One region of the Cellulosilyticum sp. I15G10I2 genome, then DNA from elsewhere that is predicted to be linked to it. Evidence: a T-box and tRNA genes for the amino acid it is inferred to sense, from the RefSeq annotation. Region 1 holds a T-box; the other holds one or more tRNA genes.
What was found. The T-box of region 1 lies ahead of tyrS (tyrosine--tRNA ligase). A T-box ahead of a tRNA ligase gene usually reads a tRNA of that ligase, here a tRNA-Tyr.
Positions count from the first base shown of each region.

Region 2: it encodes a tRNA-Tyr, which carries the amino acid that the T-box ahead of tyrS (tyrosine--tRNA ligase) is inferred to sense. The anticodon was not compared.

Region 1 covers NZ_FMMP01000006.1:995,289-1,004,614, forward strand. Annotated here, with positions in the region: gene BN3326_RS04925 (glycogen debranching protein) at 1-1,301, opposite strand, end outside; T-box leader at 1,499-1,712, shown strand; gene tyrS (tyrosine--tRNA ligase) at 1,763-2,986, shown strand; gene BN3326_RS04935 (AI-2E family transporter) at 3,015-4,250, opposite strand; gene BN3326_RS04940 (aminoacyl-histidine dipeptidase) at 4,316-5,776, opposite strand; gene BN3326_RS04945 (PFL family protein) at 5,824-7,182, opposite strand; gene BN3326_RS04950 (ACT domain-containing protein) at 7,279-7,548, opposite strand; gene BN3326_RS04955 (cell division protein FtsA) at 7,562-9,326, opposite strand, start outside.
Region 2 covers NZ_FMMP01000010.1:146-8,636, forward strand. Annotated here, with positions in the region: tRNA gene BN3326_RS11575 (tRNA-Glu) at 298-369, shown strand; rRNA gene rrf (5S ribosomal RNA) at 373-490, shown strand; tRNA gene BN3326_RS11585 (tRNA-Pro) at 497-571, shown strand; tRNA gene BN3326_RS11590 (tRNA-Lys) at 638-710, shown strand; gene BN3326_RS11595 (sensor domain-containing diguanylate cyclase) at 764-1,804, opposite strand; tRNA gene BN3326_RS11600 (tRNA-Gly) at 2,065-2,136, shown strand; tRNA gene BN3326_RS11605 (tRNA-Tyr) at 2,151-2,231, shown strand; gene BN3326_RS11610 (tetratricopeptide repeat protein) at 2,280-3,104, opposite strand; gene BN3326_RS11615 (phosphatase PAP2 family protein) at 3,300-4,151, shown strand; gene BN3326_RS21230 (DUF1540 domain-containing protein) at 4,217-4,384, shown strand; gene BN3326_RS11620 (hypothetical protein) at 4,487-5,782, shown strand; gene BN3326_RS11625 (GntR family transcriptional regulator) at 5,873-6,523, shown strand; gene abc-f (ribosomal protection-like ABC-F family protein) at 6,614-8,491, opposite strand, start outside.

The DNA.
Region 1 (9,326 bases):
TCCCACATTGTAAAGCCATCATGGGCCGTTATAAAATGAACAGCATGTGTATTGTTTTTTTTTGCATCTGAAAAATAGATTTCTTTCCCTACCATACAATCTGCAACAGATTTTGTAAGTCCTTGATCTCCTCTGATAAATTTTCGTATTGTATCCCTAAAATAGTCGCTCCATTCTCTGAAATGGTATGGCATTCGCCCTACATCATAGCTCCCTTTTGCATCCCAACTTTCCGATATAAGTTTAACGTGAGAAAGAATCGGATCCTGAGAGATATCATTTAAGACAGAATGATTCATCCACTTACCATATTGATCTTGACCAAGTATAGAGGCTAAGTCAAATCTAAAGCCATCGACTCCCATACAAGTAACCCAATACCTTAAGCTGTCTAATATAAGCTGTTTAACGACATAGTGATTTGTATTGAGTGTGTTACCTGTTCCAGAATGATTTGCATATTCATTGTTTTCATCAAATTTATAATAGATATTATTTGAAAGATATTTAAAGTTAAATGATTTTCCTCCTATGCCGCCTTCACCAGTATGATTATAAACAACATCTAAAATAACTTCTAAATCTAGGCGGTGTGCAGCTTCGATAAATTGTTTAAATTCTTGTATCACTTGAAATCCATCTTTATCTATACTGTATTTCTCATCCAATGCAAAAAAGGCTATAGTATTATACCCCCATACATCTTGTAACAACTTTCCTGTTACTGGGTGTCTGTTGCGCAAAGTATAAGGATTCCACTTAAAGACTGGTAATAACTCTAGGGTAGTAATACCCAGTTGTTTTAGATAAGGTAATTTATCAATAAGACCAGTGTATGTTCCTCTCTTGACCTCTTCCATATTTGCTGAGATATCCTTTGTAAAACTACCTACATGCATTTCATAAAGAATAGTTTCCTCCCAAGGAATAGATGGTTTTCTAGACTCAGAATACAATTTATGAACTATACCATTTCTATAAGTTAAAGGATAACACGGATCTTCTTCAATACAATAAGCATACGGATCTAAAATAGGTTTAGATAGTTCATGCGCACTATCCATTATCTTCCATACATAACTCATTCCTTCTTCTATATCCTCCACATATATATGAAAAATATCCCCAGTTGCATAATGCATTTTGTCAAGTATAATTTTAAATACCGGAATTTTTTCTTTAAAAGAATGATAAATTTCTAATACTATATTGTGTGCACTATTAGAAAATATACCAAAATTAGCCCCATTACTATCTAATGAACATCCTAATAGAGGTATACCTTTTTTGACGTTATACATTTTGCAAGCCTCCTGAAATAATTTATAACATTAGGTATATTAATTCATATTTTATGTTATATTAACATTGCATTCTCTTCTCATCTTATATGATCTTTTCCTTTATTGCTATATAAATTATTGTTGTACTATTTGACTTTACTTATTCACTTGAAAATATTTAAGGCTTATGCTATCATATACATTAATATCATATTCAAAAAGCTTTGACAAAGACTTAGTAATATAAGAGAAACTGTTTCAGAGAGTGTGCAGTCGGTGAGAGCACATACATTATCTTATATGAATTACATCTTTTGAGTTGAATTTTCCGGTTGTCATCCGTTAGCGTGACTATAAGGCAAATAAAATATATAAATTATATTTCTATTTGTAAATTAAGGTGGTACCACGGGTTATCTCGTCCTTAGCGGATGAGATAGCCCTTTTTATAATTTCAAAAATAGTAGGAGGTAATAGTAGTGAATGCTTATGATGTTTTATTAGAACGAGGATTTATTCAGCAAACAACACACGAAAAAGAAATTAAGGATCTTTTAAACAAGGAAAAAGTGACTTTTTATATAGGTTTTGATCCTACAGCCGACAGTCTCCATGTAGGACATTTTGTAACTGTTATGGCCATGTCACATATGCAGAAAGCTGGTCATAGACCTATTGTTCTTATAGGTGGTGGTACAGCTATGGTGGGTGATCCTACAGGTAAATCCGATATGCGAAAAATGATGACTAAGGAAATTATCGCGCATAATGTAAGCTGTTTTAAAGGTCAACTCTCAAAATTTATTTCTTTTGAAAATGATGCGGCTATCATGGTAAATAATGGAGATTGGCTTCTTAATTTGAACTATGTAGACTTTTTAAGAGAAATAGGCGTGCATTTTTCTGTTAATCGCATGTTAACATTCGAATGTTTTAAGCAACGACTAGAAAAGGGATTATCTTTCTTAGAATTTAACTATATGCTTATGCAATCTTATGACTTTTTAGAACTTTACCGTAAATACAACTGTAAACTTCAACTTGGCGGAAATGATCAATGGTCTAACATACTAGGCGGTGTTGAACTTGTTAGAAGATTACATGGTGATACATCATTCGGTATGACATTCTCTCTCCTCACAACCAGCGAAGGTAAAAAAATGGGAAAAACAGAAAAAGGTGCACTGTGGCTTGACCCTGAAAAAACTACACCTTATGATTTCTATCAGTACTGGCGAAATATCGATGATGCGGATGTTAAAAAGTGCTTAGCACTACTTACATTCCTTCCTATGGAGGAAGTAAATAAACTTGGTCAATTAGAAGGTGCTGAAATTAATAAAGCTAAAGAAAAACTAGCTTTTGAAGTGACAAAAATTGTTCATGGAGAATCTGAAGCTATAAAAGCTGATACTGCTGCGAAAGCTTTATTCCTTGGGGGTGCAGTAGGTGGTTCTATTCCTACAACAAACTTAGATACATCTGAATTTAGTGAAGGCATGGATATTATTACACTATTAGAAAAAACGAAGCTTGTACCCTCTAGGTCAGAAGCAAGACGTTTAATTACGCAAAACGGTATAAAATTAGATGGACAACCTATCACAGATCTAAACTACCAAGTTAATGAAACCCACTTCAAAGATAATAGTCTTATGATTCAAAAAGGTAAAAAAGTATTTCATAGAGTTTGTTTACAATAGAAATGAGAGAGGCTTGCCTCTCTCATTTCTACCATTCTTCTTTTGTTTCAAAATCATCTTTCATATATCTTAGAATAATGACACGAATAAACGCAGCCACTGGCACCCCAAGCAGCATGCCTATTAAACCAAATAATTTGCCACCAATAAGTATAGCAAGCAGTACCACAACCGGATGCAGCTTAACACTATTTCCTATAACCTTTGGTACAATTACCCATCCATCTATCTGCTGAATAAGAAAAAGTGCTAGTACCCCATAAATCGCTTTCATTGGATCTGCATCTATAAGTCCAATAAGTGCTGCAAGTACAAAGCCCACTACAGGTCCAAAATAAGGTATTAAATTAAATATCCCCGCTATAATCCCAATAATAATTGCGAAGTCCATTCTAATTAGAGTTAAAGCAACACAAGCAAGAATACCAATAATTAATGCATCTATAAGCTGTCCTCTAATATAGTTAGAAAAAACATGGTCTATATCTCGGCCGATAAGTTTAATATTTTTAGATGTTTTCTCCGGAAAGATTGTCTCGCACACTTTATTTATAAAAAGCAATACCCTTCTTTTATCTTGCAATAAATAAAAAGCAATAACAAAAGCTAATGCAATATTAATAACGTTTGTGCCGAGTACTGTTAAAAAGTTAAAACCTTTTTGTGATAAACGCGCAACTATTAAATTAATATAGCCATAGATACTTTCAACAATAGACCTGCTATTTGCAAAAAAAGGGATACGATCTGTAAAATTTGTCATTTGCGCCAGCATATTTTCAAAGTAAGCAATATATCTATTAATACTTACAGAAATATTTTTAACACCTGCGGAACCTAAAACATTTCTTATATTCATTGATACGACAAGTACAAAAAGCCCTAGAAACGCTATAATAGTAAAAGCAGTCAATATAGTCGGTATAGTTCTTAAGGAAGTTTTACTTTTGTGCTCATTCGGCGTGCTATCTTTTTGATGTAGTCTCTTCCTGCCAAAACGCAAGAAATTTATTTTAATCAGGTGAACATTATGATTTTTACATCTTTTTTCATAAAATTCTACAACAGGGTCTAATAAGTAGGCTATAATGCCTCCAATAATTAAAGGTTTTAATAATCGGCATAAATTTCGTAGTATATCTACTAAAAAAACAAATATGCTGTAAAAATTAAAAATGATTAATGCAGCTAAAATAACAGCTATACTTGTTAAAATACTATACACTGAAATTGTAAAATACTTATTATTTTGCTCGAATCTCATGACTTGCCACCTCCACACATATAGAGACACAACATATAAACTTTAAAATGTAAAATCTATATGCCCTAATAAGTAACTATGTTCTCCAAAAGTTTAATAAGATATTCATAAACTCTTGCCATTGAAGAAATACTTACGCGTTCTTGTGGGGAATGGATATCCTTAACATTAGGCCCAAAGGCAATCATATCAAGACCTTCTATCTTCTCGGCTATAAAACCACACTCTAAACCTGCATGAATAGATTTAATCTCTGGATTTTTGCCATACATTTGTTTATAAGTGAGTATGCTTAGATCTCTTATCTTTGACTCTTCACAATACTGCCAAGCTGGATAGTCTCCTGCTATTTTAAATTCTCCATTAAATTTCTTACTGAGTACATTCATTTTATCGACTAAAGCTTGTTTTTTTGAGGGAACTGCACTACGAATAGCACTTCCAAATCTAAAAACGTCGTTCTGTACGCCTACTATTCCTAAATTCAAAGAAGTTTCAACAAGTCCCTGCATCGCCTGATCGTAACTTATAATACCATTTGGAATGAGAAGTAATAAGTCTATAATATCTTGAGTAAGCTGTGAAGAAAACTCACGACCTGCAGCTTGTTCTTTATTTGCAGTAATACTTATATTAGAATCCTGTCTGCTATATTCAGCCTTAAATACTTTTTCAGTTCCCCTGACTAATTTTTCAAGCAAAGAAGCCTGTTCTTGATCTACTGCAATTAAACATTCACATTCTCTTGTAATAACGTTATCTTTTGTTCCGCCACTAAATTCGCATAGGTTAAAATGAACTTCCTTTCTAATATCACTTAGTACTCTGCCCATAATAATATGCGCATTGCCTCTTTCTAAGTGAATGTCTGCCCCCGAATGTCCGCCTAATAGACCACTTACCATAATACGATAAGTTGTTTTTGGGGAAGCATTAAGCTCATAGTCAAGTTTTAAGTTAATTGTGGCTTTTGTTCCCCCTGCACAACTAACTAAAAATTCACCTTCAACATCTGTATCTAAATTAATTAAAACTTTACCCTTTAAATATTCCGTATGAATATGTGAAGCTCCCGTCATTCCCCTCTCTTCATCAGTGGTCATTAAAATTTCGAGTTCCGGATGTTTAAGTGTCATATCAGCGAGAACTGCCATTTGATAAGCTATTGCAACCCCATTATCAGCTCCTAATGTGGTATCTGCTGCTCGGATATAATCATCTTCAATACATAGTTCCAGACCCTTATTTTCAAAGTCGTGATCAGATGTTTTAGTCTTTTCACATACCATATCTAAATGCCCCTGTAAAATAACAGTAGGTGCATTTTCATAACCTGCTGTGGCTGGCTTTCTAATATAAACATTAAAAACTTCGTCTTGCATAACCCATAATCCAAGGTCTTTTGCAAATTCTACAATATGGTCACTTACTGCCTTTTCATTGCCTGAACCTCTGGGAATACTGCTAATTTCTTCAAAATATTTAAATACATTTGCGGGTCGTAAATCTTTTAGAATCTTTGTCATAAACAAGCCCCTTATTCTTATAATAAAGTGATAAAACTTATTATAAATTAATTTTTAAAACTATGAATAGGTGCAGGAATTCTACCGCCTCTTGCTATAAAGTCCTCACACTTATAAGGGTTAACTGACATAATAGGCGCATAGCCTAAAAGGCCACCAAATTCTACTTGCTCTCCAACTGTTTTGCCTTCGACTGGTATAATACGGACAGCTGTTGTCTTTGCATTAATCATACCAATAGCCATTTCATCAGCAATAATACCCGAAATAGTTGATGCACTTGTTGAACCTGGTATCGCTATCATATCAAGCCCGACTGAGCAAACACACGTCATAGCTTCAAGTTTTTCAAGCGTCAGAGCCCCTTGTTCTGCAGCACGAATCATGCCATGGTCTTCGCTAACAGGAATAAATGCTCCACTTAATCCCCCTACATAAGAAGATGCCATAACACCTCCTTTTTTTACGCAGTCATTAAGAATTGCAAGAGCCGCAGTCGTTCCGGGCCCGCCTACCATCTCAATACCCATTTCTTCTATAATTTCAGCAATACTGTCTCCAATAGCTGGAGTAGGCGCAAGGGATAAGTCGATAATGCCAAATGGCACCCCTAAAATTTGTGAAGCTTCTTTTGCAACCATCTGCCCTGCTCTTGTAATTTTAAAAGCAGTTTTCTTCACCATCTCACACATTGTTTCAAAATCCTTGCCTCTTACATTCTCAAGTGCTTTCTTAACCACACCAGGACCACTTACTCCAACGTTGATAACAACATCTCTTTCGCCTACGCCATGAAATGCGCCTGCCATAAAAGGATTATCTTCAGGTGCATTGCAAAAAACTACAAATTTTGCACACCCAATGCTATCTCTATCTGCTGTACGTATAGATGTTTCTTTAATGATCTCACCAATTCTTTTAACTGCATCCATATTAATCCCAGTACGCGTAGTTCCTAGATTAACAGAAGAACACACTCTTTCTGTTACATCTAAAGCTTCTGGAATAGATTCTATAAGTACAGTATCTGCTGGCGTACAACCTTTATGCACAAGAGCTGAAAATCCTCCTATAAAATTAATCCCTACTGTTTTTGCAGCACGGTCTAATGCTTTTGCAATCGGCACATAGGAATTCGCCTTAGTTGCTCCTCCTATAAGAGCAATAGGTGTAACAGAAATACGTTTATTAACAATAGGAATACCATACTTCTTAGATATATTTTCACCTGTTTGTACCAAGTGTTCTGCTTTAGTTGTAATCTTCTCATAAACATTGTGACACAATTTATCCATATCATCACTAATACAATCCAACAGGTTAATGCCCATTGTAATAGTACGAATATCTAAATTTTCTTCCTCTATCATTTTATTTGTCTCTTGCACTTCAAACCTTGATATCATATAATTATCCCTTTCTATATTACCACAAACTCATATTACGCTTTAGCTTCTAATGAATCTTTAGATTCTGATGAATCTTTAGATTCTGATGAATCTTTAGATTCTATGCATACTGTCAAATATGTCCTGATGTTGAAGTTTAATATCTACTTCAATAGCTTTGCCCAGCTCAGAAAGTTTATCTACTAATTCTACGAATTCTACGTTAGTATATGCTAAATCCACTACCATTAACATATTAAAATAACCTTGTAAAATTGTTTGTGAAATATCTAAAATATTAACATTTTGATCACTCAGTAAAGTACACACCTTACCTATAATACCAACCTTGTCTTTTCCTATAACTGTAATAATACCTTTCATTTCTTGCCTCCTATTATTTTTTCCAATAAATTTCTAGTTTATCTTTATCATTCAAATCATCTGTCAATGCAGCTGGCTCTCCATTTTTTATTAATTGGATAGTTCCTTGCGGTTTCGTTAAATCAAATGGAATATAATCAAATATCGCCGCAAGCATATAAGGTGTTTCTTTTTCTGGAAGCACAACTACTTGATTATTGACTGTAATAAAAATTTGTCTTTTTTCCAAATGATCTTCATTAAGCATTTTAGCATCTGCCAAAGGTACTTCATGAGAAATATCTTCGAGTATAGTATGCGGTATATCATCTATTAAAATAGAGTCTCCCTTTTGTAGTTTATAATCTAATGCAACTCTATTAAAATTAACTGTTATAATTTTATCTTCATTACTTAATGAAAGTAAATCAAGCAATGCGCCTAAATCACTGGGAACTACTAACCTTACATCATCATTTTCATTAATTTGATAATCCAGCGGTACACAATCATTATTAACCATCATAATGGGTATAGTAAACACTGCCCCATTAACAGTGATTTCAAACATCTCACTTATATATTGTGAAATAACTGCTTGACCATCAGTCCCAGGCTTTGCCTTTTCGACTTGTATAATATCTTCCTCAGTGAGTATATCATTAATTGTAGCCTCGTTACCATTTAAGAAAATCCTTGCAGGCATGCCATTTTCGCCCTTTAACCTCTGACGCTCACCATTTAATTTAAACATAAGTGTTTTTCCTTTTTTAGGAAAAATCTCAGTATGTTCAATACCTGCAGCAACTATCGCATCTAAAATAGTAAGCTTTTTAGCTTTTAGAAGCTCAATCTTACGGTCATTTAAAATAACTGTTATAATCTCATTATATCTGCTGTGCATACTTGTAATACAAATCCCAAGAGGTGTTATCATTTGAGGTGCATTAATAATACCTGCTTGATCAATTATATTTACAACATTTTCTGATGTCCTTAGGGCAACCCTTTCTGGAACAAGCCTTAAGCGCTTAGCCAACTGCGCTGTAACTGACAGCATTTGACTGCCTCCTCCTACACAAAAAACCGCATTAGGAGGGCTGTCCCCATTTAGTTCTAATATCTTTTCAGCAATATTTTGAGTAAGAGTTTCCAAAACAGGCAAGATAATTTGTCTTACTTCCTCTACAGTAACTTGGTGAGATAGACCTAATATGTCGCTAAATTCAATCATTTCTGATGAATGCAATTGTTTTTTAATCGTTTCTGCTGTATTAAAATCAACCAAATATTGATGTACAATCGCTTCTGTGACTTCATCTCCTGCTATTGGAATCATCCCATACGCGGTTACACTTCCACCTTTTGTAATAGCGATATCAGACGTGCCTGCACCTATATCCACCAAAGCTAAATTAAGAAGTCTTAAATTATCAGGAATCACTGCATTAATCGCAGCTATTGGTTCGAGTGTGAGATTTATAACTTTAAGCCCTGCTCTCTCTGTAACCGCATACAAGCTGTCAATGACAAGCTTCGGTAAAAAGGTTACAATAATCTTTGCACTTATATTTGTCCCTTTATGTCCTTCTAAACTAGTAATAATATATCCATCTAAGTAATAATTAATTACAGAATAAGCCACACAAAAATAGTCCATTTTAGAATTAATTTTCCGCTGTTCCTCTTTTGCTTTTTCTACACCATAAAGTTCTAAATTATGTACATCCGCTAGTGTAAATTCTTGAACTTCTTCGTAGGTGTTTTCAACAGATACGATCTGTGTATTTAACGCTCTT
Region 2 (8,491 bases), on a different contig from region 1:
AAAAAACACTATCATAAAATACATCGTAGTATTTGTTTTTGAGAGTACAATAACTTCAGTACTAAGTTATTCATTTATTTAAGCTGTTGAATGCTTCAGGCAGGATATCCCACTCACGTAGAGGGAATAAGTATCCTGAAGACTGACTACGGAGTATTGCGTAGCAAATCTTACAGGTTTATTTGAATGGTACTTAGGGAGACTGTTTGAGCGCGTGCGAGTTTCGACCGTTCATTCAAATCAAGCTGTTAGATTTGCAGCAAGACGAAGTCGGAAGACTGAAGGATATTTATTCCCGGCCCATTGGTCAAGCGGTCAAGACACCGCCCTTTCACGGCGGTAACAGGGGTTCGATTCCCCTATGGGTCATTTGTTGGTGATGATGCGACTTAGGGAAACACCCGTTTCCATACCGAACACGCAGGTTAAGACTAAGTCGGCCGATGGTACTTGTCTGGAGACGGACTGGGAGAGTAGGTGGTTGCCAACTTTAAGCCGGGGTGTGGCTCAGTTTGGCTAGAGCGCCTGATTTGGGTTCAGGAGGCCGCAGGTTCGAGTCCTGTCACCCCGATTTACATAGGTTATGAAGAGGTAGGTTTACATACCTACCTTTCATTATGTAAACAGATAGGTATATGGGTCACTAGCTCAGTTGGTAGAGCACTTGACTTTTAATCAAGTGGTCCCGGGTTCGAATCCCGGGTGGCTCATAAAAAAGGTTCTAAGCTTTATATTAAATATAAAGTTTAGAACCTTTTTGGTGCTAGAAATTAAGTATTACTTTATTTTTGCCTGTTCTTTTGCAAACATATAGATTTTCATCAGCCTTTTTGAGGACATCATTAAGTGAAAGAGATTCGTCAACTTTAACATAAACTCCGAAACTAGCAGTAACAGAAGAAGAAATACCTTCATCTCTAATAACTGTTTTTTCTATTTCTCGCCTGATAGCTTCTACCCGTTGAAATACTTTAGTTTTATCAGTAAAATTATAAAAGAATATAATCATCTCTTCACCACCGTACCTTGCAACGATATCATTAGGACGCGTACCGCTTTTTATAATAGAAGATACTTTTTTTAGTACGGCATCACCGTAAGGGTGACCATAGGTATCATTTATCACTTTAAAGTTATCTAGATCAATCATAACAAGGGTATAATTCTGTTCATCTAAATGCGGGATAGCCTCAAGCGTTTCAAAGAAATATCGCTTATTAAATATACCAGTAAGCCCATCTCTATAGGCACTTTCCTTGATTTGAGTATATAAGAGATTATTTTCGATAGCTACACCTACATGATTAGCCAGTGATGATAGAAATGTTGCATGATCTTTAGAAAAATAATCTTTTTCTTTATGCTGAATAAGTATAAATCCTACCGCACGATTATCTACTTTGATCGGAACCCCTAAACAAGAGAAAACACTTTCTTCAGCATTTTGAGTTTCATAGATAGGCTTATTACTATTGATAATAAACTCTTCTTCAAGATGATCCAAAATAAGTTTTTTTTCTTCTTCTATAGAGGAGTAAGAAAAAGTTTTAGGCGTTGTTTCTATATATTCATTATTTGATTTAATATATATAGTAGAATATTTAGCACCAAATACACCAATCAACATATCATTAATCAATGAAAACAAATTTTGGTCTTTAATGTATTGATTAATATATTTACTTATTTCAAGTAAGTTAGTAAATACATTCAGTTTTTTTTCAAGCATTATGACTTGTTGGGATAAGTCAAAGATAGTTTTTTCAGTAAACATTTGATACTTCTCAAAAACCTGAGGATCCATGATAACTTCTCCTTCTATTTATAAAATTATAAAATAGATAATATAGTCATTATATAATAAGTACTATAAAAATATAAGGTGTTTCAGATAAATTCTCATAAATATAAAAAGAGATAAATTTTTATGTAAATCTCAAAAGTATTTAAAATAGTAAATGAATTTTTAAAAGTTTAATATGTCTTAAAATAAGATTAGGGGTTGCATCAAAGTCGAAAATCTGATATAGTACTTGAGTGAGCTTAATTAATAGCGAATATCATGCGTGAGTGGCTCAGTGGTAGAGCATCTCCTTGCCAAGGAGAGGGCCGCGGGTTCGAGTCCCGTCTCGCGCTGATTAATTTAATAGGGGAGGATTCCCGAGTGGCCAAAGGGGGCAGACTGTAAATCTGTTACGATAGTTTCGAAGGTTCGAATCCTTCTCCTCCCATCAAAAAACCAGTTAAGTGTAGACTTAGCTGGTTTTTTATTGAAAAAATTATGCCTTCAGCTGTTTCTGGGCTATTTTCATATATTTTTTAGATAAGCGTTTTTTATTTTGCTTTCTACACACATAAGAGAGATTAAAATAGATTTGCAAGTGAGAAGGACAAATTTTTATAATACTTTCAAGGGTCAGCTGAGCAAGATCATATTTTTTTAAAGCGTAGTAACATTCTGAGATGTGTGCTAAATAATCAATATTCCCTGGATGCAGTGCTTTGGCTTTATTAAGTGCTTCAAGTGCTTCGGGAAAAGAACCAAGTTCCATTAAAGCAAGTCCTAGATCATTATAAGCCAGGTCATATTGGGGATCCACTTGAATACATTTATTATAGTATTCACATGCTTGATGTAAATGACCCAGCATATGGTAAGCCTGGCCGCTTAGATACAATGCCTCTAGTGAATGCTTGTTTTTTTTGAGAATTAAAGTACAATAGTCAATACATAATAAAAAATCATCCTGATTTGAAGCTTTCTTAGCATAGTATAAGAGATTAGATGTTTTAGACTCTAATATATTTTGATATTCATCAGCTAAAGCGTAAGGAACGGATCTTTCTATTAAGAGCTGCTTTAAATGTTCGGATGAAAGTGCATTTAGCTTTTGATAATAGTATAGAGCTTTGCAGAGTATATAAAGAGAAGCATGTTGGTAAAGAAAATGAAGTTGATCTAATATGTATGCACTGCACGCAGCAGTTTCATTGAGTGCAAAAAGGAATTTGATTTTTTGATAAATATAAAAACAAGAGTGAGAGCTAAAGACTATAGCACAGTCTATATGCTGTATTGTATCAAGTAGTTTTCTCTGGGACATGAAATGCATGGCCTGTTTAAAATAGTAGTTAGGTGAAATGTCGATAGTTGGAACTGTAGTTTGGCTGACTATAATAATCCCTCCCTCTAAATAAATGAATAATTAGAATAATATATATTGTAAATCAAAAAATATACATATACAATATATATGTACAATATCTTTAAGTTTTAATAAAGAATAAGGAGCATTACAATGAATTTTCAAATACAGATCCTTCAGTATTTAGAGTCTATAAGAACAGAATTCTTAACTTCCCTTATGGTAGTTATTACGATAATGGCTGATAAATTGTTTTTGATAGCACTTATTGCATGTTTATATTGGTGCGTTGACAAAGTAAAAGGTGTGAGGCTTGCATGGATGCTTCTTTTAAGTGATGCATTTAACAAAGTCATTAAAATGACCTTCAAAATGCCTAGGCCTTTTGAAAAAGGGGTAGTTCTTCCTGTAGGCAGTGAAGAGACAGCTGGGTATTCTTTTCCAAGCGGACATACCCAAAGAGCAACAAGTTTTTGGAGTGGCAGCATGCTTGTTTTAAAGTCTAAGGCAAGTATTTTGATGGGAATATGTATCATTCTGCTTACAGCACTTTCAAGGATCTATTTAGGCCTTCATTGGCCAGCAGACACGGTAGGAGGTATTGCATTTGGGGTGCTAGCGGTCTTGTTTGCAAATCAGCTCTTAGGAGAAAAAGCAGTTATAAGCAGATGGCATGTAATGGCAGTAAGCTGTCTTGTTCTAGCGGCGCTTATAGCACCTATTGAGAATGATTTGACTAAATCTGTCGCTGCTTTATGGGGCATGACATGGGGGGCGTATATGGAGCAAAAATATATCCATTTTAAGCCCATTCAAAAAATGACTATCCAAATACTTAAGGTAATTATAGGCATATTTGGAGTGCTGATTATTTATGTAGGTGTTAAAAAAATGCTTCCTCCTTACAAAGTATATGACATGATAAGGTATGGCTTATTATTTCTATGGATCAGTGCAGGAGCACCTTACTTATTTAAGGGTCTAAATACTTATTCTAATCCATAATTAAACGGATAAAACGATTAAAAAAAGAACACAATACTTTTATAAAACTACAAGGAGTTGATTGTATGAATATGAGTATTGAGTGTGATGTAATAGAGTGTAAGTATAATAATAATGTAGAAAGATACTGCATGTTAAATAAAATAAAAGTCGTTAAACATACGGAGGCTTTATGTAGTACCATACAGGCAACTGATTGTTCAAGTTTTGAATTAAGAGATGAGCACCAATAAGAAAATCTTATTGGTGCTTTGTTAATTTTATTTTTAAGTAAAAGTAATAAATGGTATTAATAACACATATGAATAGAGTATAAAAAAAATGGGGGGATGGACATGCTCATAGAACAGAGCTATAAAGCATCTATGGCTAAAACTTTTTGTATACTATTCATAATAGCTATAACATGGACAGGCATGAATCTATATCGTTATTATACTGGACCAGAAGTAAAAATAGATACGTATATTAAGCATTTAGAAAAAAAGGAATATCATAAAATTTATGAGATGTTTGATAATGGGCCAGAACTTAATTGGTATTCAAAAGAGCAGATTATTGAATACTATACAAGAAGCTATGATAGGGAGAACAGCTTAGTAGAGATAATGAAAAAAGGAAGCGTTATTTTTAAAGGGGATCCTTCAAGTAAAGAAAACAACATAGCGTTTTGTAACGTTAGGTATATCTATAACAGCGGTGAAAAAACGGTGCCCCTTTATCTTGAGAAAATCAATAATGAGTGGCGTATTAAATTTCCTTTCCTATTATCAGAAGTTAAAATACATGCACCATTAGGTTCAGCTGTTTATATCAATGAGAGAAAGATTGAGACTTATGAAAATGAAATGTACATAGAAAGAAATGTGCTACCTGGTAAATACAAGATACAGATAGAATTTCCCAATCAAATTTATAGTACTTATAATCAAGTGATTAATGTACCTGATGAAAAAGAAGTTTTTCTGCCCTACAATACTCTGAATGTTGAGGTAGCAACAGCTAAAAATATGATCGTGCAGCTAGATGATATTAAAAAAAATAGTACGAATGGCATTGCTTCCTTCAATAACATGTTAGAAGGTAATTATAAACTAAGAGTATTTAGCCCAAATAATTTTATTGATCCAGTAGAAATGAACATAGGTGTAGATAAAGATACAAGATTATTTAGTGTGTTTGATATAACCTTATCTCAAACAGGCAAAGCTTATTTAGACGAGTTTATAAAAGCTTTTTATAAGAGTTATTTACAAGATATTAAAGATCAAAAATGTACGCATATAGAGGCTTATATTCACGAAGAAACAAGCAAAGACTTTATGAGCAATTTTACGCAGTGGTTTATTGAAAATAAAAACATTCAGGATGCAAAAATAGCAGCTGTACCGAGTCAGATGGAGATTGATAATTTAGGATTTTTACATACAGATGTATTAGAAACAATAGAATTAACCAATAAAGAATTTGATGAATATGAGAACAGATATATTAACAGGCAGTATCAGGTTATACTAGAATGGGATACAATAATTGATATATCGCAGGAGAAGTGGCTGATTACTGATAGAACAATGAAACAAAGTATTGTTTCATACAAAGATTTAGAGGGAAAATGGGTGCAATATTAAAGAAAAAACTATTGAATCTTACCCAAAATTTGATAGAATGTATTGTATACTATTATACATATAGTGCTATGAAGTTTAAGGAGGACAACTGTGATATACCAGCCTGATTCATCAGATAAATCATCCCTTAGGGGGAAGGTATTTAGTGCGATACGTGAGTCAATTTTAGAAGGAAGATATAAAGAGGGGGATGTACTTAGAGAAACAGTGATAGCAAATGAGCTTCACGTTAGTCGAACACCTGTTAGAGAAGCTATACGACAATTAGAATTAGAAGGACTTGTCCATTCGATTCCTAACAAAGAGACAGTTGTTTCTGGCATAACCCATGAAGATGTACAAGATATTTTTATGATCCGCAATAGATTAGAAGGGCTTGCAGGAAGACGTGCAGCAGAAAGGATTACCCAAGAAGAATTAGAAGAAATGGAAGAGGTGTTGGCTTTAACCGAATTTTATATAAATAAAAATGATATCAATCATATTAACGAATTAGATCATAAATTCCATGATATTATTTATAAAGCAACTAAAAGCAAGATTTTAAAACATCTGCTGTCTGATTTTCATGCTTACGTCCAAAAAACCAGAAAAGAGTCTATTGCCACGCCTGGCCGTGCTAAACGCCTTCTAGAGGAGCATACAGACATTTATAATGCCATAAAAAATAGGGAGATCGAAAAAGTAGAAAAGCTTATCGATCAACATGTGCGTAATGTAACTACTAATATGCATTTATAAAGAATAGGTTGTCGTATTAATCATTTTTGATACGACAACCTATTTATAATTATTTAAGACAATAAATTTATGTCATTTAAACAAAATAGCTTATTGACTGAATTCATCTAAAGTTACACTCAGATTATCCCACTTTTCATAGAGTGTCTTAATAAGTTCACTTAATCGTTCTTTTTCTGTCATTAACTCTCTAGATTTAACAAAATCAGTATAGATTTCTTCAAGACATAGTTGTTCATCTATTTTGGCAGTTTGATTTTCTGCTTCTTCAATTTGAACTTCTGTTTTTGAAAGTTCATTTTGAAGTTTTTTTATCTGGGCTTGATATTCTTTTTGTTGTTTCCAATCTTCTTTATTAGTAGAGGGAAGAGATGTCTCTGTTCTCACAGGAACTATTAGCAGACGTTCCTTTTTCTTTTCAACATAATAGTCGTAATCGCCAAGATACTCTGTCATACTATTTGCGCTCATATGAACGACCTTGGTTGCAGTTTGGTTGATGAAATACCTATCATGAGAAACATAAAGGACAGTACCTTCGTAGTTGTTAATAGCATTTTCAAGGATTTCCTTTGAAAGAACATCTAAATGATTGGTAGGCTCATCGAGGATAAGAAAATTAGCCTTTGAAAGCATAATCTTAGCAAGGGCAACCCGTCCGCGTTCGCCACCACTTAAAGTAGCAATGCTTTTAAATACGTCGTCATCAGTGAACAAAAAGGCAGCCAGTACATTACGAATCTCACCGTTTTTAAGTTCAGGAAAAGCAAGTTGTATTTCTTCCATAATGGTATGATTGGTATTTAAGTTCATATGTTCTTGGTCATAGTAGCCAACAATTACATTAGCGCCCAAACTAATAGTACCGCTAGAAGGTGCTAACTTATTAAGGATCATCCTAAATAATGTAGTTTTGCCTACACCATTTGGTCCGACAAGTGCAACTTTGTCTTCCTTTTTGATAGCCAAATTAATATGTTCAAATAATAACTGTTTATCAAAAGACTTGCTAAGCTCTGTGATTGATAAAACATCTTGACCGCTTACGATGCGGGGAACTAAAGTGAGCTGCATAGGTTTATTATCAATCATAGGGGCATCTATAACTTCTATTTTATCCAATTGTTTTTCACGGCTTCTTGCACGCCTGATGGATTTTTCGCGGTTAAACTGTTTAAGTTTTGCAATAACAGCCTGCTGCTTTGCGATTTCACGCTGTTGTTTTTCAAAATGTTTCATCGCAACCTCAAATTCTTTTGCACTTTTAATCATATAATCAGTATAGTTACCACCATACATAAAGCATTTTGAGAATTCGAGATGAATGACCTTATTTACAATTCTATCTAAAAAGTATCTATCATGAGAAATAAGGATAAGTGCGCCTTTATAGGCCTTTAAGAATCCTTCAAGCCATTCTATAGCCTCAATATCTAAATGGTTAGTTGGTTCATCAAGTAGAAGCAAGGTAGGCTGCTCAAGCAAAAGTTTACCAAGTGCAATTCTATTTTTTTGACCGCCGGATAGTATAGAAATAGGTTTATTGTAGACACTATCTTCAAAGCCTAGCCCTTTTAATACCCCTTTGACTAAGCTTTTATATTCATAACCTTTATTATTTTCAAATTGCAGACGTAGCTGATCATAAGTATGGATTAATTCTAATGAAGAAGTTCTGGCAATCTCTTCTTCGATTTGATGAAGTTTTTCTTCTAAAGCAATAACAGGATCAAACACATGAAGAAGCTCTTCATAGACTGTATGGGTTGAATTAAGCTCCATATGTTGTTTAAGATAGCCAATCGTACAATCTTTAGAATAAGTTACTAAACCATCATCACTGGGAAGTTCTTTGGTTAGTATTTTAAACAAGGTAGTTTTGCCAGCTCCGTTATTACCAATTAAAGCAACTTTCTCATGAGCTTCAATATGAAAACTTACGCCATCCAATATTGTTTTGTCATGAAA